Regions from separate parts of the Pulveribacter sp. genome, predicted to be linked through region 2. Evidence: riboswitches for the same ligand, from Rfam matches in the RefSeq annotation. Region 2 holds a riboswitch; the other holds the start of a gene.
What was found. A riboswitch is a leader RNA that binds a small molecule or an ion and turns the genes downstream of it on or off. The one in region 2 is predicted to bind cobalamin.
Positions count from the first base shown of each region.

Region 1: it holds a riboswitch for cobalamin, as region 2 does, so the genes downstream of both, RT282_RS12435 (TonB-dependent receptor) here and RT282_RS09075 (TonB-dependent receptor domain-containing protein) in region 2, are expected to answer to the same signal.

Region 1 is NZ_DAMATK010000003.1:251,934-262,670, reverse strand. It holds gene RT282_RS12455 ((2Fe-2S) ferredoxin domain-containing protein) at 1-275, opposite strand, end outside; gene RT282_RS12450 (iron ABC transporter permease) at 329-1,351, opposite strand; gene RT282_RS12445 (ABC transporter substrate-binding protein) at 1,368-2,423, opposite strand; gene RT282_RS12440 (ABC transporter ATP-binding protein) at 2,420-3,223, opposite strand; gene RT282_RS12435 (TonB-dependent receptor) at 3,241-5,427, opposite strand; cobalamin riboswitch at 5,568-5,828, opposite strand; gene trxB (thioredoxin-disulfide reductase) at 5,897-6,850, opposite strand; gene RT282_RS12425 (DNA translocase FtsK 4TM domain-containing protein) at 6,971-9,337, shown strand; gene lolA (outer membrane lipoprotein chaperone LolA) at 9,500-10,132, shown strand; gene RT282_RS12415 (uracil-DNA glycosylase family protein) at 10,174-10,737, opposite strand, start outside.
Region 2 is NZ_DAMATK010000002.1:594,976-605,712, forward strand. It holds gene RT282_RS09070 (cobyrinate a,c-diamide synthase) at 1-683, opposite strand, end outside; gene RT282_RS09075 (TonB-dependent receptor domain-containing protein) at 695-2,593, opposite strand; cobalamin riboswitch at 2,670-2,914, opposite strand; gene RT282_RS09080 (DUF904 domain-containing protein) at 2,949-3,188, shown strand; gene RT282_RS09085 (cell division protein ZapA) at 3,185-3,526, shown strand; gene RT282_RS09090 (EAL domain-containing protein) at 3,772-6,213, opposite strand; gene RT282_RS09095 (HD domain-containing phosphohydrolase) at 6,219-7,490, opposite strand; gene RT282_RS09100 (sulfite exporter TauE/SafE family protein) at 7,619-8,338, opposite strand; gene hemN (oxygen-independent coproporphyrinogen III oxidase) at 8,342-9,724, opposite strand; gene fnr (fumarate/nitrate reduction transcriptional regulator Fnr) at 9,899-10,642, shown strand.

The sequences.
Region 1 (10,737 bases), on a different contig from region 2:
TGCAGCCAGCGGCGCAGCGCGGCCTCGTCGGGCAGCATCAGTGGCAGGATGACGATGGTGTCCGCATCTGCGCAGAGGCCCAGCGCCGTCGGCAGGTCGGGTTGCCAGCGATCGACGAAGGCGGGCTGCACCCGCACGCCCGGCCACTGGGCCGCAAGTTGCTGCGCCAACCCGGCCAGCTCCGCCGTGGTGGAGGCCGCCACGCCGCCGCGCCCAAGGAGGACGATGGCGACGGAGGCGTGGTCAGTTGGCGGTGGTCGGATTGCAGCGGTCATCGAGTATTGGAATTGGCATCGAGAAGTTCAGGGCGCTGGGCGCGCTGGAGCCATCAGCGCCTGGACAGCAGGCCGATCACGAAAGCCGCACCGACCAGGGCGATCAAGACCCCGACAGGCAGCTCTTGCGGCGCCAGCAGGCGGCGGGAAAGCAAGTCGCCCAGGACCATCAACACGGCGCCCGTCAATGCGCAAACGCCCAGCGCGCGCCGATGCAATGCGCCCGCTACCGCGCGGGCCAAGTGCGGCGCCATCAGGCCGACAAAGCCGATGACACCCGCCACCGCCACGCAGCTGGCAGTGGCCAGCGCGGTAACGGCAAACACCTGCCGGCCGAGCCGGTCAGGATTGACGCCCAGGCTATGCGCCGCCGCATCGCCGGCCAGCAGCGCGTCCAGCTGGCGATGGCGCAGGCCCGCAAACCCGGCGGCCAGCGCTGCGCCCGCCAGCGCCATCGGCAGGTTGTCCCAGCGCGCGCCGCCAAAGCCGCCCAGAGTCCAGAACAGCACCGATTGCGCAGCGCGTTGGTCGCCCATCAGCGTCAGAAAATGCGTCACCGCGGTGAACATGAACGACACCGCCAGCCCGGCCAGGACCATGTACTCAGGCGTGTGCTCGCGCTGGCGGCGCATCAGCAGCATCACCGCGCCCGCCGCAACCAGGCCGCCGGCAAACGCAGCCAGCGGCAGGCTCCACACGCCCATGAAGTCGCCCACGGTGGTGATGACCAGTACGGCTCCGGCCGCTGCGCCGGAAGACAGGCCGAACAAATAGGGATCGGCCAGGCCGTTGTGGCTGACGGTCTGCAGCAGCAGCCCGGTCACCGCCAAGGCAGCGCCCACGCTGGCCGCCATCAGCGTGCGCGGCAGCCGCAGGTCGAACAGGATGTGGGCCAGCATGTCGCCATCCGACGCTTCGCGTTCGACCCAGCCACGCCAGAGCAAGTGCGGCACTTGATCGAATGGCACGGCAGCCGTGCCAAAGGCGATCGACGCCAGCATCAGCAGCACGAGTGCGAGCAGCAACGCGCCCAGCACCAGCGCATGGGCGCGCGGGCAGGCCGGTGGAAGGGGCACTGCGGGGCTTTGGAGATCACTGGGCATGGGCAGCGGGCACGTTGGCCGAGGATGCGCGCGTGGCAGGCACGCGCGTGGCGCGAATGGCGGCGTTGATCTTTTCGATGGCGTCGATGTTGGCCGGGCTGGGCGTGACCTCTTCGTAGCGCAACACCAGAAAGCGCTCGCTTTTCACGGCCTCCAACCGCCGCATGACCGGGTGCGTGCGCAAGTAGTTCTTCAGGCGCGCGGCATCGGGGTCGCCTTGTGAGCCCAGCATTAGGATCAACTCGGGATTGCGCGTGGCCACGATCTCCCAGGACGTCCTGGTCCAGCTGGTTGCCAAGTCGTCCATGATGTTGCGCCCGCCGGCCGCGGTGATCAACGCTTCAGGCATGGCATGGCGCCCGCCCGTGGTGGGGCTGCCCTCGCCCGAGTCGTACAGGAATACGCGCACAGGCTCGCCAGCGGGCGGCGGTGGCAGATCCGCCACGCGTTTTTTCCAGCTGTTGACCAGGCCTTGCGCCTGCTCGCGCTTGCCAAAGATCGCGCCCAGCTTGATGAAATCGTCGTACAGCAAGGCCATCGACGCGGTCGGACGGCTCTTGTCGACGCGGATGCAGCTCTCGCTCAGCACCAGGGTCTTGACGCCCTCGCGCGCCAGGGTGTCGGGGGTGACGGGCCCACCGGGGTGCATGCCGTAGCTCCAGCCTGCAAAGAAAAAGTCCGGCCTCGCGGCCAGGAGGGTTTCCAGGCTTGCCGCACGGGGCGCGAGCTCTGGCACGTCACCCAGTGCGCGCTGCAGCTGCGGGCCGACGCCGTACCAGCCCGTCAGGCCCGTGACGCCGACCATCTGGGGCTGCAACTGCAGCGCCAGCGCCATCGCCAACATGTTCTTGTCGTGAAAGACGGCGCGCTTAGGCGGCGCATCAAAGCGCAGTGGCTGTCCGCAGCTTTGCACGGTGAGCGGAAATGGCTGGGCCTGGGCCTGGGCCTGCGGCGCGGGCAGCCATCCGCCAAGCGCCAGGCCAAGGGCGGCCGCCACCTGCCAGGCGTGCGCGCGAGCTGGCGCGGTTGAAAAAGCAGCGTTCACGGGAGTCCCTCCTCCTGCACGTCGAAAGGCCGCCCATCGGCGGGCACGTCAAAAATCAGCGCAGGCGCACCGCCGGCTGCTGGCGCGCGGCACACGTTCATGCGAAACACCTGGCGGACCAGGTCGGGATTGAATGCGGCGTCTGGCGTATCCAGCGCCACCGCGCGGCCCCGGTGCAGCACCAGCACGCGTTGCGCGAAGCGCGCCGCCAGGCTCAGCTCATGCAGGACGGCCACCACCGTGATGCCCAGCGTTGCCAAGCTGTCCAGCACGTCGATGCGAGTGCGTAGATCGAGGTGGTTGGTCGGCTCATCGAGCAGCAGCACCCGCGGCGCCTGCGCCACCGCGCGTGCAAGCGCTGCCAGGCGGCGCTGCCCGCCAGAAAGCTGGTCCATGCGCCGCCCGGCCAGGGCCGCAAGGCCGAAGCGCACGATGGCCGCGTGCACGTCGCGCGCCCGATCCGAGCCATGTGGAATGCGGCCCAGCGCCACGTAGTCGCTCACGCTCAGGTGGCGGCTCGGGAGCTCGTCCTGGTGCAGCACAGCCATGTGTGTGGCGCGCTGCTGGGGCGGGGTCCGTGCGATGTCCTGACCGAACAACAGCACGCGCCCTGCGTCGGGCTTCAGGCGCGCGGACAGCATTTGCAGCAGGCTGCTCTTGCCGGCGCCGTTAGGGCCGACGATGGCCAGGCGCTCGCCGGCGTCCACACGCAGGCTGAGCGGCTGCAGCACGCGGCGCCCGCCAAGCGTCAGGCTCGCTTCCTGCACTTCGAGCGCTACGTTGGTGTGCTGCGCGTACATGCTGGCGTTGTGATGCTTCAGAACGTGATGCGCCCGGTCAGGGTTGCCGTGCGTGGTTCGCCCAGCAGCCAACGATTGGTGCTGCCTGACACAGGATAGATCCGGTTGCCGAGGTTGCGCACCCCCAGGCTGATGCTGCTCGCCTGTGTCGGCCTGTAGGTGAGCGAGGCGTTGGCGACCGTATAGCCGGGCAGGTAGCCGCTGTTGGCCGGGTTGGTGGGGCGCTTGCCGACGTACTGCAGGCCGGCGCCGAGTTGCCATTGCGGCAGGAACTGCCAGGTGCTCCAGACGTTGAACAGGCGCTGCGGCACGCCGGTGGGCACGTTGCCGTCGTAGATCACGGCGCGGCCAGCCGACGCGGCGGCGAACTGGTCGTAACGAGCGCGTACCAGTGCGGCGTTGGCATCGACCGTCCAGCCGCGCACGGGCTCAGCGGCGAAAGCAAGCTCAAGGCCGGTGGAGCTTTGACTGCCGATCTGTTGCGTGAGAGCAGGGTTGTCCACGTCGCGTGTGAGCAGCTTGCGCTTGTCGATGCGGTACAGCGCCACGCTCCATTCGCCGCGCAGCGCCGGCACGTCGCCCTTGACGCCGACTTCCGCTTGGCGCCCGCGCGTCAGGTCGTAGCTGGTGGTGCCGCCGGGCAGCGCCAGCGCACCGCTCACCGGGTCGGTCGCGGTGGCGAATTGGCCGTACAGCGAGAGTGCATCGCTGGCCTTCCATACGGCGCCGAGCCGGCCGGTGACGGGTGAATAGCGCACGTCGTCCGGTGCAGCGCTGGTGCGCATGTTTTGAGTATGCAGGCGGATGCGGTCGGCGCGCAGGCCGCCCAACACCGTCCACTGGGGCGTCAGCGTCCAGTGGCTTTCGACGAACAAGGCGGTCGTGGTCAGGTCGGAGCGGCGGGCCAGCCCGTAGGGGACAGGGCTGAGGAACACGCCGGGGTCGACCTGGCCAGGGTCGACCCGGTCGGCGCCGCCGTAGGGCGAGTTGCTGAGGGTATCGAAATCGGTGCGATAGGCATCCAGACCGGCCACCAGCCTGTGCCGCATGCCGGCGACTTCGCCGTTCACCTGGGCTTCGAAGCGGTTGCCGGTTTGCTTGACCCCGTGGCCGATGTGCAGGAAGTCGGTGCGATCGACCAGGCCGCTGGCGGGGACAAAGGTGTAGTCCTCGGCGTTGCGCCAGACCCGGTTCGAGCGCAAGTGATAAGTCTCGTTGCGCAGTTGCACGCCATCGGCTACGTCGTGGCGCAGGCGCAGGCGCCAGGCCTGGTCGTTGTAGCGCACGCGCGCGTCGCTGACGTTGAAGCTGGTGCGTCGCCATTCACGCGGCACGCCACCATCGCGCGTGGGCGTGCCGAAGTAGGTGGTGTCATCGTTGTGCCCGCCGTCGAAGCTCATCGTGGCGGCAAAGCGCGCGTTGGGCCTGAAGGTCAGCGCCAGGGAGGCGTTCTGGCGGTCATATTGGCTGTCGCGGCGAACACCGCTACTGTGCGCCGCGTCGACATAGGCGGAGTACGCCAGGGCGTCGCTGATCGGCCCGCGCAGCCCGACGCCGCCTGAGATCGTCCGGTGCTGGCCCAGGCTCACATAGGCCTCGCGCTCGCTGCGATCGAACAACGGCTGCTTGGTGACGTAGTTGACAACCGCGCCGATCGCTCCGTCGCCGTACAGCACCGAAGCCGGCCCGCGCAAGACCTGGATCGATTCGATCGGCCAAGTCGAGAACGGGTAGGTGACGGTTCCGGCGGCGACCGTCAGGCGCGTGCCGTCCAGCAGTTGCGCAACCGAGTTGTGGCCCACGAATCCGCGCGCGCTGAGGCTGCTGAAGCCGTTGCCAGGCGCCGGCATTTCGGCGATGCCGGTCAGGCTGACCACGGCGTCCTGGGTACGCATGATGTTGCGCGAGAGGATCTGTTCGCGCGACATCACGCTCACGCTGGCCGGCGTTTCGCGCGCCGTCAGGCCCAGGCGCGAACCGGTTTCTTGCGGCTGCAACTGGTTCAGGCTGGCGTCGTGGGCGACGGCCTCGCTGCTGACCGTGACCGCCGGCAGCGCCCTCTGCGCCGCTGTATCGGCCGGCGGCGCCGCGGTTTGCGCTGCCGCATTGGCGGCGACCAGCAGCACGCCGGGGCCTGTCAGCGCGATCGCGCGGTGGTGTGCGAGAGCGCACAGCTGCGCGCGTACCAAGCCGCCTAGGCTCATGGTCATTCCTCCAGTGGCGCGCCTGCTCTCCCGCGGGACGCGCTACGTTGCTGATGGCAGCTGGAATGAGATGAGAACGGCCAAGCAAAAAGGCCGGTGCAAGGGCCGTGCTTGTCCGGCCCGCCGCTCGCCCGCAGCCGCCGCTACATGTTCACGCAGGCCGGTATCCGGGCTCACGGATGGTGCGCATGGCGCACCAGGCCTTGCGCCTTCCCGCGCCATGTGGCGCAGTGGCAGCCGGCATGCGGGGCATGCTGGCGGGCAAGACTTGGTTTCCGCTGACCGTTGCGGGGGCAGCGCAGGAATTGCGGGTCTTGTTCACAAGACGACGCGCACCTGCTTCCCGTTGAACTTCGTTGCCCGCGTGGAGCGGGCGAAGCACCTGGTGAAAAGCCGCCTGTCAGGCAGAGCCTGGCGGGCGGCGGGCGCGATTGTGGCACAGGCCTGTGGACCTGCTTCGCGCGCAGCTTCAGTCCTGCTGCTCCAAAAAACGCTGCGCGTCCAGCGCCGCCATGCAGCCCGTGCCGGCGCTGGTGATGGCCTGGCGGTACACATGGTCCTGCACGTCGCCGGCGGCGAAGACGCCCGGCACGCTGGTCTGGGTGGCGAAGCCCTTCAAGCCGCCCTGGGTGGTGATGTAGCCGTTCTCCATGTCCAGCTGGCCCTGGAAGATGTCGGTGTTGGGGTGGTGGCCGATGGCGATGAAGGCGCCCTGCAGGGCGATGTCCTCGGTGTGCTCGTCCCGGGTGCTCTTGATGCGGATGCCGGTCACGCCGCTGTCGTCGCCCAGCACTTCGTCCAGCGTGAAGTGGGTCTTGAGCTCGATCTTGCCCTCCTTGACCTTCTCCATCAGCTTGTCCACGAGAATGGGCTCGGCCTTGAACTTGTCGCGCCGATGCACCAGGGTGACCTTGCGGGCGATGTTGGACAGGTACAGGGCTTCCTCCACGGCGGTGTTGCCCCCGCCGACCACGCACACGTCCTGCTCGCGGTAGAAGAAGCCGTCGCAGGTGGCGCAGGCCGACACGCCGCGGCCCATGAAGGCCGCTTCGGAGGGCAGGCCCAGGTACTTGGCCGAGGCGCCGGTGGCGATGATCAGGGTGTCACAGGTGTAGGTGCCGCTGTCGCCGGTGAGGGTGAAGGGGCGCTTGGACAGGTCCACGGCGCTGATGTGGTCGAAGATCACCTGCGTCTTGAAGCGCTCGGCGTGCTCCAGGAAGCGCTGCATCAGGTCCGGGCCCTGCACGCCGTTGGCGTCGGCCGGCCAGTTGTCCACCTCGGTGGTGGTCATGAGCTGGCCACCCTGGGCCATGCCGGTGATCAGCACCGGGTTGAGGTTGGCACGCGCCGCATAGACGGCGGCGGTGTAGCCGGCGGGGCCCGAGCCCAGGATCAGGACTTTGGCGTGTTGCGTATTGGACATGATGGTCGTCGACAAAGCGGTTGGAGAAGGGCGCTGCGGCGCCCGGCCGGGCCATTGTAGGGAGCGGCCATCGCCCCGCCAAAGGCATGGGGTAAGCTTCCGCGCTTGGCTTTTCGCTCTATGACTTATTCCCTCAATACCCTGAACGCAACGTCGCAGGCCAAGGGCGCGGGGCGCGGCGGCGTGGCCCGCTTCGGCCACGAGCTCAGCCTGATCGCGGGGCTGCTGGCGCTGGTGTTCTGGCTGCTGGCGCTGGCCAGCTTTTCGCCGCAGGACGTGGCCTGGTCCACGACGGGCGCGCCGGAGCACGGCGCGGTGGCCAACTGGGTCGGCCGCCTGGGCGCCTGGGCGGCGGACGCCAGCTATTTCGCGCTCGGCTTTTCCGTCTGGTGGGCGGTGGCCGCGGCGGTCCACGCCTGGCTGGCCTCGCTGGCGCACTGGATGCGCGGCGGCCAGCACGCCGGTGGCGCCACGCCGTCCCACCCCTGGCTGCGCCGCGCCCTGTACTGGCTGGGGCTGGCGCTGCTCCTGGGCGCCAGCTGCGCGCTGGAGTGGTCGCGCCTGTACCGCTTCGAAGACTTGCTGCCCGGCCACGCCGGCGGTGTGCTGGGCTACCTGATGGGGCCGCTGGCGGTGAAGTGGCTGGGCTTCACTGGCTCGGGCCTGGCCGGCGTGGTGCTGGTGGTGCTGGGTGCGGGCCTGGTGTTCCATTTCTCCTGGGGCCAGCTGGCCGAGCGCCTGGGCGCGCGCATCGATGCCCTGGTGCAGGCCGGCCGGGCGCGGCGCGAGCGCGTGCGCGACGCGGCCGTGGGCCGGCGCGCGGCGCGCGAGCGCCAGGGCCCGGCGGTGCGCGAGGAGCCGCATGCGGACGATGCGCCCGCGGCCTCCGCCGCGCGGGTACACGCCCCTGTCACCATCATCGAGCCGCAGCTGGCCGACCCGGTGCCCAGCACCCGGGTGGTCAAGGAGCGGCAAAAGCCCCTGTTCACCGAGATCTCCGACAGCGCCCTGCCGCAGGTGGACCTGCTGGACACCGCCCAGACGCGCCAGGAGAGCGTGTCCGCCGACACGCTGGAGATGACCAGCCGCCTGATCGAGAAGAAGCTGGGCGACTTCGGCGTGGAGGTGACGGTGGTCGCCGCCGCGCCCGGCCCGGTCATCACGCGCTACGAGATCGAGCCGGCCACGGGCGTGAAAGGCTCGCAAATCGTCAATCTGGCCAAGGACCTGGCGCGCTCGCTGTCGCTGGTGTCCATCCGCGTGGTCGAGACCATTCCTGGCAAGACCACCATGGCGCTGGAGCTGCCCAACGCCCGGCGCCAGACCATCCGCCTGTCGGAGATCCTGGGCTCGCAGGTCTACCACGATGCGCGCAGCATGCTGACCGTAGGCCTCGGCAAGGACATCGTGGGCGCCCCGGTGGTGGCCGACCTGGCCAAGATGCCGCACTGCCTGGTGGCCGGCACCACCGGCTCGGGCAAGTCGGTGGGCATCAACGCCATGATCCTGAGCCTGCTGTACAAGGCCGAGGCGCGCGACGTGCGCCTGCTCATGATAGACCCCAAGATGCTGGAAATGTCGGTCTACGAGGGCATTCCGCACCTGCTGGCGCCCGTGGTCACCGACATGAAGCAGGCCGCGCACGGCCTGAACTGGTGCGTGGCCGAGATGGAGCGGCGCTATAAATTGATGAGCAAGCTGGGCGTGCGCAATCTGGCGGGCTACAACGCCAAGATCGACGAGGCCAAGGCGCGCGAGGAGTTCATCTACAACCCCTTCAGCCTCACGCCCGAGGAGCCCGAGCCGCTGGAGCGCCTGCCGCACATCGTGGTCGTCATCGACGAGCTGGCCGACCTGATGATGGTGGTGGGCAAGAAGATCGAGGAGCTGATCGCCCGCCTGGCGCAGAAGGCGCGTGCCGCCGGCATCCACCTGATCCTGGCAACGCAGCGGCCCAGCGTGGACGTGATCACCGGCCTGATCAAGGCCAACATTCCCACGCGCATCGCCTTCCAGGTCTCCAGCAAGATCGACAGCCGCACCATCCTGGACCAGATGGGCGCCGAGGCCCTGCTGGGCATGGGCGACATGCTCTACATGGCCAGCGGCACCGGCCTGCCGGTGCGCGTGCACGGCGCCTTCGTGTCGGACGAGGAAGTGCACCGCGTCGTCAACTACCTCAAGAGCCAGGGGGAGCCGGACTACATCGACGGGGTGCTGGAAGGCGGTACCGTCGACGGTGACGACAGCGGCTTCGGGCTGGGCGACGGCGAAGGCGGCAGCGGGGGCGAGAAGGACCCCATGTACGACCAGGCCGTGGAGGTGGTGCTGAAAGACCGCAAGGCCAGCATCTCCTACGTCCAGCGCAAGCTGCGCATTGGCTACAACCGCTCGGCGCGGCTGCTGGAGGACATGGAGAACGCCGGCCTGGTCAGCGCTCTCACGTCCAACGGCCAGCGCGAAGTGCTGGTGCCCGCTCGGGAGTAAGGGCAGCCCCCTGAGCCGCTGCGCGGCTTCCCCCTTCTCTCGGCTGACGCCGGGAAGGGGGACGACACCAGCGCTGCGGGGCGGCCCTTGCGCGGTGTCCGCTGGCTGCGGGCGGTCTGTTTGGATCGGTAGCGCCCGGATCAGCGCTTTTGAGAAATCCCTATGAAAAAACTGTTCACTACTGTTTTGATAGCTGCCAGCGCCCAGTGGGCCTGGGCTGACGGCCTTTCCAGCCTCGAAAACTTCATGAAGTCTGCCCAGAGCGGCAGCGCGCAGTTCACGCAGACGGTGACCGCACCCCCGAAGGAAGGCCAGCCCGCGCGCAGCAAGACCAGCAGCGGCACTTTTGACTTCCAGCGGCCGGGGCACTTCCGTTTCGTCTACCAAAAGCCGTTCGAGCAGACCATCGTCGCCGACGGCAAGACGCTATGGCTCTACGACGCTGACCTGAACCAGGTCACCCAGCGTGCGCAGGACAAGGCGCTGGGCTCTACGCCCGCCGCGCTGCTGGCCTCTGCACCCGATCTGGCGGCGCTGCGCGCCGACTTCACGCTGGAATCCGCCCCCGACCAGGACGGTCTGCAGTGGGTGCTGGCCACGCCGAAGGCGCGCGATGGCCAGCTGAAAAGCGTGCGCGTGGGCTTCGATGGCGAGACCCTGGCGGCGCTGGACATCCTGGACAGCTTTGGCCAGCGCTCGCTGATCCGCTTCAGCGGCATGAAGCTCAACCCCGTGCTACCCGCGGGCACCTTCACCTTCAAGCCGCCCGCGGGGGCGGACGTGTTGCAGCAGTAAAACTCCTGTTTTGATAGCTGCCAGCGCTTGACTGGCGGGTACTAGAGGTCGATTTCGCTTGTATCCTGCGCCAGCGCCGCGGCCACCCGCTGACGCACGCCGGGCAGCCATTCGGCCTCGAACCACGGGTTGTGCTTGAGCCAGCCATTGTTGCGCGGGCTGGGGTGGGGCAGGGCGATCACCGGGCTGCCGGGCGCGCCGCTGGCGCGCACCGTTTCGGCCAGTGGCCGGCCGCGGCTGGCCGGCAGGTGCCAGCCGATGGCGTACTGGCCCACGGCCACCGTCAGCGTGATGTGCGGCAGCAGCGCCAGCAGCGGCGCGCGCCAGGTGGGCGCGCACTCGGGGCGCGGTGGGGCGTCCCCCGAGGCGCCCTTGCCCGGGTAGCAAAAGCCCATGGGCACGATGGCCACGCGCTCCGGGTCGTAGAACACCTCGCGCGGCAGCTGCAGCCAGTCGCGCAGGCGCTCGCCGCTGGCGTCGTCAAACGGCACACCCGAGGCATGCACCTTGCGCCCGGGCGCCTGGCTGGCGATGAGGATGCGTGCGCCCGTGCCCGCCTGCAGCACCGGTCGCGGGCCCAGCGGCAGGACGGGCGCGCACAGCGT
Region 2 (10,737 bases):
TCGTGCGGGCCGATGCGGCCCAGCGGGGTGGCGGCCAGTGCGTCGGCCGCCGCGTCCAGCCGGGCCAGGGCGTCGGGTAGCTCCTGGGCCGCCACCAGGCCCAGGTGCCGCTCGGGCAGGAGCCCACCAGGCTTACCCCTGCCCGAGCCACCACTGCCGATGCCCGGCAGCGCTCCCAGCCAATCGGTCGCGTCGCTCAAGCCCTCCTGCAGCATGCGCGCATGGCCTTCACCCGCCACGCGGTTGGCCAGGGCGCCGGCCCAGGGCAGATCAGGCCAGTAGCTGCGCAGGCCGTGCACCAGCGCGCCGAACGTGCCGCCCATGGCGCTGGCGTCGATCACCGCCAGCACCGGGATGCCACAGCGCCGCGCCAGCTCCGCCACGCTGTGCTCGCCGTCGAACAGGCCCATCACTCCTTCGATGATCAGCAGATCGGCCTGCTGCGCGGCGGCATGCAGGCGCCGGCGGCAGTCGTCCTCGCCCGTCATCCACAGGTCCAGCGGGTGCACGAGCGCGCCGCTGGCCAGTTCGTGCCAGTGCGGGTCCAGATGGTCCGGTCCGCACTTGAAGACGCGCACGCGCCGCCCCTGGCGCGCATGCAGGCGAGCCAGCGCGGCGGCCACCGTGGTCTTGCCCTGGCCCGAAGCGGGCGCGGCGATGATCAACGCGGGGCAGCGGGCCATGGCCTTCTGTCTCAATGCGGGGCCCACTTCAAGCCCACGTACAGGCTGCGCCCGGGTGTGACATAGGTGCGCGCCAGCTGGTAGTCCTTGTCTCCCAGGTTGTCCACGCGGGCCAGCAGCGTGAAGTCGCGCGCCACGCGGGTGCTGGCGTACAGGTTGACGAGGGTGTAGCCGCCCAGCACCTGGGTGTTGGCCGCGTTATCGAAGCGGCGGCCGGAGGCCTGCACCTCGGCGCCCAGCGTCCAGCCGGCCAGTTGCGTGTCGGCGCCGAAGGTGGCGTAGCGCTTGGCGCGGCGCTGCAGCTGCCTGCCCGTCGCCAGGTCCTTGGGGCTTTGCAGGTCGATGGAGCCGTGCAGCGTCACGCCGCCGACGCGGTGGCCGGCGGAGAGGGTGACACCCTTGTATTCGGCCCGGCCCACGCTGTTGTAGCAGCCGAAGTCCTGGCCACAGGCGGTGGCGGTGCCGTCGAAGATGATCAGGTTGCTCACCCGGTTGCGATAGGCCACCACGCCCGCATGGCTGGCGCCGCTGGCGTAGCGCAGGCCGACCTCGATGTTGCGGCCGGTCTCCGGCTTCAGGCTGGCGTCGCCATACTGGCTGAAGCGCTGGTACAGCGTGGGCGCCCGGAAGGCCGTGCCGGCCGAGGCCGTGGCGCGCAGCGTGGGCGTGATGGCATAGCCGTAGGCCACGCTGCCGGTGTTCTTGCTGCCGAACTCGCTGTCGGAGTCATGGCGCAGGTTCAGCTGCAGCGTGTGGTTGCCCGCGTGAAAGCCATAGCCCAGCGCCAGCGCGTCCTGGGAGCGGTCGCGGTCAATGGGGTCGTTGGTCAACTGATCTTCGCGCCGCTCCAGCGCGGCGGTGAACAGGTGCGCGCCCAGGCGGTACTCGTTGTGCCACAGGTAGCCGCGCAGGTGCGTGCGCGTCAGGTAGTGCGACGGCGTAGTCTCGTAGCGGCTGACCGAGTCGGTGAGCGAGACGCGCGAGCTGAAGGCCTGCGACCACTGCGCCGACCAGGTGAGGCCGGCGGCGTGCATGCGGTTGTCGTTCTGGTCGTCCTCGGGGTCGGCCGGGGTGTACTTGGAGCCGTCGTAGCCGGACTTCATCTCGTTGGCCAGCAGCGTGGCGTCGATCCGGTGCGCGGCGTTGATCTTCAGGCCCAGGCGCGCGTTGCCCGCCGTGGTGCGGTAGCCATCACGGTCCGGGTTATGGCCCGCGCTGTCGCGGATGTCATAGCCGTCGCTGCGCTCGTGGCTGATGCCCAGCGCATAGTCGAAGGCGCCGCCCTCGCCCGCAGCGCCGCTGACCCCGGCCTCGATCCGGCGCAGCTGGTGCGAGCCCAGGCCCACACCCACGTAGGGCGCCGCCGGGCCCTCGCCCTTCTTGGTGAACAGCTGGATCACGCCACCCATGGCGTCCGAGCCGTAGACGGCGGCAGCCGGGCCGCGCAGCACCTCGATGCGGTCGATCTGCGACAGCGGGATCTGCTCCCACACGGCTCCACCGGTGGATTGCGAATCCACGCGCACGCCGTCGATGTACACGGCGGTGAAGCGCCCCTCGGCGCCGCGCAGAAACACATTGGACGAGTTGCCCACGCCGCCGTTGCGCGTGATCTCCACGCCCGGCAGCCGCGCCAGTACGTCCACCAGGCCGGTGGCGCCGGCCTGGGCGATGGTTTCGCTATCCACGATGGAGACGTCGGCCACGATGTCGGTCAGCGGCTGGGCGGTGCGGGTGGCGGTCACCACCACATCGTCCAGCGAGGGAGAGCGCAGGTTTTGCGCCACCACGATGGCGCCGTCCTGGGCCTGAGCGGAGCAGACGGCGAGAACGGCCAGGGTGAGCGCACTGGCACGCAGGCGCACGCAGCCCGATGCAGCCGCGCTTTCACGGAACAGGGAAATCGACATGGAAGACAAGAATCAGCAAACAACCCGTGCCAGCATCCCCGCCGGCGTTGGGTGAAACAGCTGCGCACCCCAAAGGGTGTGCAACCTCCGTGTTGGCCGGTATCCGGGCTGGCGAAACACCTTCCAACGCCTTCCCAGACGCTTGTTCAAGGCATCCAGTGGCTTCGTGTGTGAAAGGGCAGCCGCCAAGGCGGCTGGTTCGCTGACCGTTGCGGGGGCAGCGCAGGCTCGGATGCACTCCATGGCGGAGGCTCCTCCCTGCTTCCCGTTGAACTGCCGCATGTGAACCACGCAGCGAGCACCAACGGCACGATTTTATGCCGGGACGCAGCCTGGTCCCTACAATCCCAGGCCTATGTCAGCGCCTTCGCCCTCCGTCCCCTCCACCATCGACCAGGTCGCCGAGCGCGTGGAACGGCTCCTGCAGCAGCACGAGCAGCTCAGGCGCACCAACGCGCTGCTGGCCCAGCAGGTCATGGCGCTCACGCAGGAGCGCGACTCGCTCAAGTCCCGCCTGCAGGCCGCCCGCTCACGGGTCGAGTCGCTGCTGGACCGCCTGCCTTCGAATTCGCAACCCAAGGACGACACCCCATGAAGCAGATCGAGGTCCAGATCCTGCAGCAAAGCTACCTGCTGGCCTGCCCCGAAGGCCAGGAGGCGCGCCTGCTGGACGCCGTGGAGCGCGTGGATACGGCCATGACCCAGATCCGCGACACTGGCAAGGTGCGTGCCCGTGACCGCATCGCCGTGCTGGCTGCGCTGAATCTCGCCTTCGAGGTCGCCGACCGCGAGGCCGCTGCCGCCCAGGCAGCGCACGCTCAGCCCGCCGAGGTACTCGCCAGCGCACCGCAGGAATCTGCAGGCGAGGAGCGCCTGTCCCAGCTGCTGCTGCGCCTGGACGAAGCTCTGGGTGACGACGGGCGAGTGTCGTAAGGATTTGCGAGCAACCGGCCCGGCCCGCCACGTGGCCGGTACAATGAAAGCGTCTGCGGTGCTGCCGGGCTTTATATTTCCTTGAACCAATGCTCACTGAGCACGGGCTTGGTACATTGCCTGGCAAGCGTGATCATCTCGCGTCAGATGAACCCAATGCCTGGCTGCCCTCGCCCCCCTGAACCCCCGGTTCAGGATGCCGGTCCGGTGGCATTCGCAGACACCTTTTTCTTAGCTACCCGGCCTTAGTGCAAACGGTCCTGCAGCATCAGGTCACGCAACTGCTGCTTTGGCAAGGCGGGTGAGCACAGGTACCCCTGATAGAACATGCAGCCCATGGCGCTCAGTGCCTCGCGCTGCACCTTGTCCTCGACACCTTCCGCTACCACTTCCAGGCCCAGCGCCTGACCCATCTTGATGATGGCCTGGACGATCGCACGCTCGCCGTCCTCGCCCGGAAGGCCATCGACGAAGGACTTGTCCACCTTCAATCGGTGTATGGGCAGGTTCTTCAGGTAGGCAAGGCTGGAGTAGCCCGTACCGAAGTCATCGATAGACAGGCTGATGCCCATACGGGCCAATGCGGCCAGCATCTCCTCCTTGTCCTGCGCATCCTGCAGCAGCACGCTTTCCGTCAATTCCAGCTCCAGCTGGCGGGGCCGCAGGCCATGATGCTCGATCAGCCTGGCAACGCGATGCAGGAAGCCCGGCTGGCGAAACTCAAGTGCTGACACGTTGACCGAGATCACCAGCGGCGTTTCACTGTCCTGCCAATACGCGGCCTCGCGGGCAGCCTGCTCCATCACCCAGGCGCCCAGGGTGACGATATAACCGGACTCCTCGGCCAGCGGTATGAATGCGGCGGGCGACACCACGCCCAGTTGCGGGTCGTTCCAGCGCAGCAGTGCCTCGGCACCCACGATGCGCCCGCTGGCCATGTCGACTTGCGGCTGGTAGTGCACGGCCATGTGGCCTTGCCCCAGGGCCTGGCGCATGGCGTGCTCCATCTTCATGCGCGCCAGCAGGTTGGAATTCATCTGGGGCTGATAGAACCCATAGCTGCCTCGCCCGCGCTCCTTGGTGCGGTACATCGCCGTGTCGGCATGCTTGATGAGATCGTCCAGACTGCGTCCGTCCTGCGGATGCATGGCAATGCCGATGCTCCCCTGGATGGAAAAGCTCATCTCATCGAGTTGGAAAGGCTGCAGCATTTCCTCGAGGACGCGGCGTGCCACACTCTCAGCCATCTGAGCATCCGAATTGGCCAGGTGGACCACGAATTCGTCTCCACCCAGCCGGCACAGCATGTCGGATTGCCGCAGGCAACGCAGCAGCCGCTGGGCCACCAGCTTGAGTACGCGATCTCCGAACGGGTGGCCCAACGAATCGTTGACGATCTTGAAGCGGTCCAGGTCGAGAAAGAGCAGCGCAAACTGGGCATCCGAACCTTGCGCCGCATCGATGGCTTCCTGCACCCGCTCGTGCAACCGCAGACGGTTGGGCAGGCCTGTCAGCGCGTCGGTGAAAGCCAGTTCCTCAATGCGCCTTTGCGCCGCGCGCTGCTGCGTCAGGTCACGCATGAAGCCTATGCTCTGGACCACCGTCCCACCCTCGTCACGCAACACGACCCAGGACAGGTGTATCGGGGGGCCGCTGGCGCCGACGGTTTTGCGCAGTATCACCTCGCCCTCCCAGAAACCTTCCCGTCGCCAGCGCTGGGCCACTTGCGCGAGGAAGGCTTCCTCATCCATGCCTGCGTCCAACAGCGCCGTAACCGCACTGCCGGGCAGGGGCGAGCGCGGAGCACCCAGCAGCTGTTCGCAACCCGGATTCACGCGGAGGATGAGATGGTGCTCGTCGGCGATGAAGATGGCGTCCAGGCTTGATTCGAAAACCTGCGCGGCCAGACGCAGGCTGGCCTGCACCTCGGCTTGCCGGGAAATATCCCGGAAGGAATAGACACGCCCGGCGAGCCGCCCGTGCGCCAGCTGCGGTACTGAGCGCTGCTCCAGAATGACTCCATTACCCAGGCGCAGGATGTCGACGGCCTCTTGCATGGGCCCGTCCGTACGGGCGACGAGTTGTTCATCGCAAGCCGCCGGGTCGGCCAGCTGCTGGCGCATATGGGCAAACACCGCCGCGTCGTCCCGGCGTGCAAGCATAGGCGCGGGCAAGCTCCACAGCTGCGCGAAGCGCTGGTTGAACGCCCTGATGGCGCCTTGCAGGTCACATACCAGCAGGCCGTCCGCAGCCGAATCCAGCGTAGCGCGCAATTCGCCCAGCAACACTTCGTATTCCTGACGCGAGCTTTCCTGCTCGCTACGGTCTTGCATGGACAGCAGGAGCAGCGGATGCTCGCATCCCTCATCCCCCTCAGCAGCGGCATACACCGCCTGCACTCGGCGCTCCACCTCAACGGAGCGCTTGCGGCGAGCACTCCATACCTCGGTGCACGAGCAGATGCCCATTGATATTTCGGGTAATGGACGGCTCCAGAAAATTTCGTCCTCAGGCGAGGAGACCAATTCAAGCACGGGCCTGCCGACCATCTCTTCGGCGCTGCGCCCGGTCAATTGCACCGCAGCCACATTGGCAAACAGAATCTCCAGCGAACGGCCATCCACCAGCCAGACTGCCTGCTGCAGCTCCTGCACAACGGCTTGCCAGGCTCCAGGCGGGAGCTTCAGGCCACTCACTCTTGCCCCTTCGTTGGGTCTGAAGTATTCCTCGCAGGCTCGAAGTAGTAGCACATGCGCTCCTGCGGAGCCAGCGCCCTCAGCGCCTGCGGCGGCAATTGGGATGGCCTCAGGCTGCGATGAATACCCAACTGCGGATGCAACACAAGGTCCAGTTCAAGCTCCGGCTTTTCTTCGTCATAGACCTGTACCCGAGGCCGCAGCGGATGCAATGCATCCACGCGCACCACCAGGGCGTAGCGACCATCCACCAGTTGCACCAGGGAGCCCGGCGGATACACGCCCATCATGCGGATGAAGGCGCCCAGGATGGCACTGTTGTAGCGACCACGCTGCTGGGCATACAGCTGCGAAACCGCCTCATGCGGCGTCAGGGCGGGTTGCCCCTGCAGTGGGTTGCACAGGCGGTCGTAGCTGTTCACCAGAGCCAGGATTTGGCCCTCATTGCTCAGGTCATCTTCCACCAGCCGCAAAGGATAGCCGCTGCCATCAGCAAATTCGTGGTGATGCGCGATGGCAATCAGCACGTCGCTCGGCAAGCCCATGCGCTGGCCCATGGCGACCGACTCACCCACATGAGCCTGATACCGCCGCAAGTCGGAAGCCACAAGCGGCGCTCCCGGCTGGGCAATATACGGGGGTAGCTCAACCTTGCCGATGTCGTGCAGAAGTGCAGCCAGGCCGACACGTTGCAGGTCCTGCGTATCCTGTCCAAGAACACGTCCCAGCAGCAGCGACAAAATCATGACGTTGACGGCATGCGCTGCCATGCTGTCGTCGGCGCAGCACGTCAGCAAGCGAATGGCGCAGGGTTCCTGTCCGAGCAACTCCTGCACGCAGGATTGAACGAGCCCTTCGGCCTGTTCGCGTGCATGCATCGGCTGGGCTAGCACACTGCCAGCTAGGCGGTCATAGGTCAGTGTGGCCTCGTGATACCGCGCAAAGCATCGGTCCAGAGGGACGGCATGCCGATCGATCACCTCGGCATTGCCGTGCTGCGGTGCGACTGGCAAGGCATTGTCCAGCCCATCATTGCCCCCGAGCCCAGGCAATTCCTGATCCGGCCGTGCGTCTTCTTCCATCACAACGCTCTTGGAAGGGACGTAGCGCACGGACTGGATACCTGCTCCACGCAGGGTCTGGATCTGCTCGATCGTGGTGATCCGAAAACTGTTGGTGGCAAAAGGATGCCGTATCCAGTTCACGGAGAGCTGGATAAACATGCCCACGCGGAGCTTTTCAATATCGATCAGGACGGATTCAGTCACGGACAAGGCGGCAGGGCGTGCGCCGTGCCTGTTTCACCGACAGTGACGAATTATCACCATTTAAAGGCGGTCTTACATGCCGCGCCGCAAATGTCTATTTCGGTTTCATCTGAAGTGGTGCTACGCGATCAGGTCACACACCAGGGTGCAGGCTGGTTGTGAACCACATCCATCCAAAGGGCTGTACCCCCGAGCACACAGAGGATCAGGCCCGCCAGACGCGATCCCAAAGAGTCGCGCAGTCCATCGAACCGCTTGCGCAGCCATTGCCAAAGAAGCGGGCCGCCCACCAGCCATGCACCGCTGGCCAGGCCGAACAAAAGCATGCACAGTGCACCTCGCGCCGCACTACCGCTCAGTGCTGCCGTAAGCAACGCGGTATAGAGCAGACCACAGGGCAGAAGCGCCCACGCCATGCCGGTAATGAACAAGCCACCCGGGCGCGCAACCAATGGCTGCACGCGCTTCCACACAGCGCGCCCTGCCCGCTCAATCCAGGCTGGCTGTCGCGCCTGTAGCACCATCATCAGACCCCACGCGATCACCAACACGTGCGCCAATGTCCACAGAGGCTTGATGGCCGTGCTGTGCTGACCCAGCCAGGCCAGGCGGTCCATGGCCAGCGCCACAATCGCGCCGGCTGCCGAATAGCCAGCCAGGCGGCCCAAATGAAACGTCGCGGTGCGCGCTACCAGCGGGCGCTGCGGCACCCAGCGTACGGGCGCTACTCCGGCCCGCGGCCGCCGTGCTCCTGTCAGTGCCCCACAGGGAGCAGCGCACATGGTCAGACAGTGCGTGCCCCCCGTCAACCCCATCAAGAAAACAGTGGCGGCAAGCGATACAAACATCCGTCAGATGATCCGCGAGAAACGAGCTCGGTTCCGGTCAGCCTGAAGGTATTTGTCGAACACCATGGCCACGCCTCGCACGAAATACCATCCCATCGGCGTTACCGTGACGGCCTCGTCGCTGACTTCGACCAGTCCCTGGGCGGCCATCTCGCGCAACTGTGCCAGCTCCGGTTCGAAGTAACTGCGGAAATCGATCAGCCAGGACTCTTCCATGGGTTGAAAGAGCACTTCACCCTGGCACATCAGCGCCATGATGACGGCCCGACGCACCAAATCGTCTTTTGTCAGGGCGAGGCCGCGCACCACCGGCAGATGCCCCTGGTTGATCGCGTCGTAGTACTCGTCCAGCGTCTTGACGTTTTGGCTATAGGTAGCGCCCACGCGGCCGATGGCGGAAACCCCCAAACCGATCAGATCGCAGTCGGGCTGGGTGCTGTAGCCCTGAAAATTGCGATGCAGCCGTCCCTGCCGTTTGGCGACGGCGAGTGCGTCCTCCGGCAACGCAAAGTGGTCCATGCCAACGTAGACATAACCGGCATTCATGAAAATATCCAGGCCCTGCGCCAGCATGGAGACCTTCGCCGAAGCCATGGGCAACTCGGCAGTGATGATGCGCCGCTGGGCCTTGAAACGCTCCGGCAGGTGGGCGTACGCATACAGCGCAATGCGGTCGGGGCGTAGTTGGGCGACCTGTGTCAGCGTACGCTCGAACGACTCGGGCGTCTGGCGCGGCAGGCCATAGATGAGGTCCACGTTGACCGAATCGAAACCCAGGCGCCGGGCACTTTCGACAAGAGCGAAAACCTTTTCCGCAGGCTGTATGCGGTGGACGGCCTTCTGCACCTCGGGATCGAAGTCCTGCACACCAAAGCTCAGGCGATTGAAGCCCAGTTCGGCCAGCAGCGCCAGGCGTTGCTCGTCCACGGTGCGCGGGTCTACCTCGATGGAGTATTCGCCCCCCGGCACCAGCGTGAAGCTGCGCCGGATCATGGACATCAGGTCCCGCAGGCCGTCATCGGAGAGGAAGGTGGGCGTGCCGCCGCCCAGGTGCAGCTGACTTACGTGCTGGCCCACGCCGCAATGGGCCGTATGCAGGTCGATCTCCCGGCTCAGGTAGCGCAGGTAAACCTCGGCACGTTCCGGATGGCGGGTAATGATCTTGTTGCAGGCACAGTAATAACAGAGCGACTCGCAGAAGGGGATATGGACGTAAAGCGACAGAGGCGTCGCCTTGCCCACCGCCCCCAGCCGACGCTGCTGCAGCGCCAGCACATATTCTTGTTCGCCAAAAGCCTCGACGAAGCGATCAGCCGTGGGATAGGAGGTGTAGCGAGGTCCGGAAACATCGAAGCGGCGCAACAACTCGGTGGTAACAACGGTCATACAGACAAAATTCCTCGCGATGTACGAGCCAATGTGCACGAGAAACGCCCCCCGCGTCCTTGATCTCGATCAAGAGCCTCTGCCATCTGGGGAAAGACAATTGACCGCAAGTCAATGTCTTTCGCTTTTCTGCGGCTTTCGCAGTCGTCGTTACTTCAAAGGTAAGCTAGCGCCATGAATCGGGCCTCCACGCACCCCCAACTCCATTCCATCAAGGTTGCCTGTTCCAACTGCAACCTGCGCGAGCTGTGCATGCCCGTGGGCCTGGACGAACAGCAGCTCAAGCGTATCGACGAGGTCGTCGCCGTGCGCCGCAAGGTCAAGCGTGGCGGCACCTTGTTCCGCAATGGAGAACCCTTCACTTCGCTGTTTGCCATTCGCACGGGCTTCTTCAAGACCTGCGTGGCCACTGAAGACGGGCGCGACCAGGTGACCGGGTTCCAGATGGCGGGCGAGATCATCGGGCTGGACGGCATCGTGAACGATCACCACACTTGCGACGCGGTGGCATTGGAAGACGCTGAAGTCTGTGTCATGCCTTTCGACCGCATTGAGGAGCTGTCGCGCGAAGTGGCTGCACTGCAGCAGCATGTGCACAAGATCATGAGCCGAGAGATCGTGCGCGAGCATGGTGTCATGCTGCTGCTGGGCAGCATGCGCGCGGAAGAGCGACTCGCAGCTTTCCTACTGAACCTGGTGCAGCGCCTGCATACCCGCGGATTTTCACAGTCGGAGCTGGTGCTGCGCATGACGCGCGAGGAGATCGGCAGCTACCTCGGATTGAAACTGGAAACCGTGAGCCGCACGTTCTCCAAGTTCGTCGAGGAGGGCATCGTGGAGGTCAAGCAGCGCCACGTACGGATCCTGGATACGGCAGCACTCAAGCGCATCGTCAACAGCCAGCAAGGCAGCCACTAAGCGGCCCAGCGGCTCTCCCCGCTTTCAATGAAAAAAGGCAATGTGCCCATTCGCACATTGCCTTTCGTTTAAGAAGATGCAGAAGTGACGGTTCT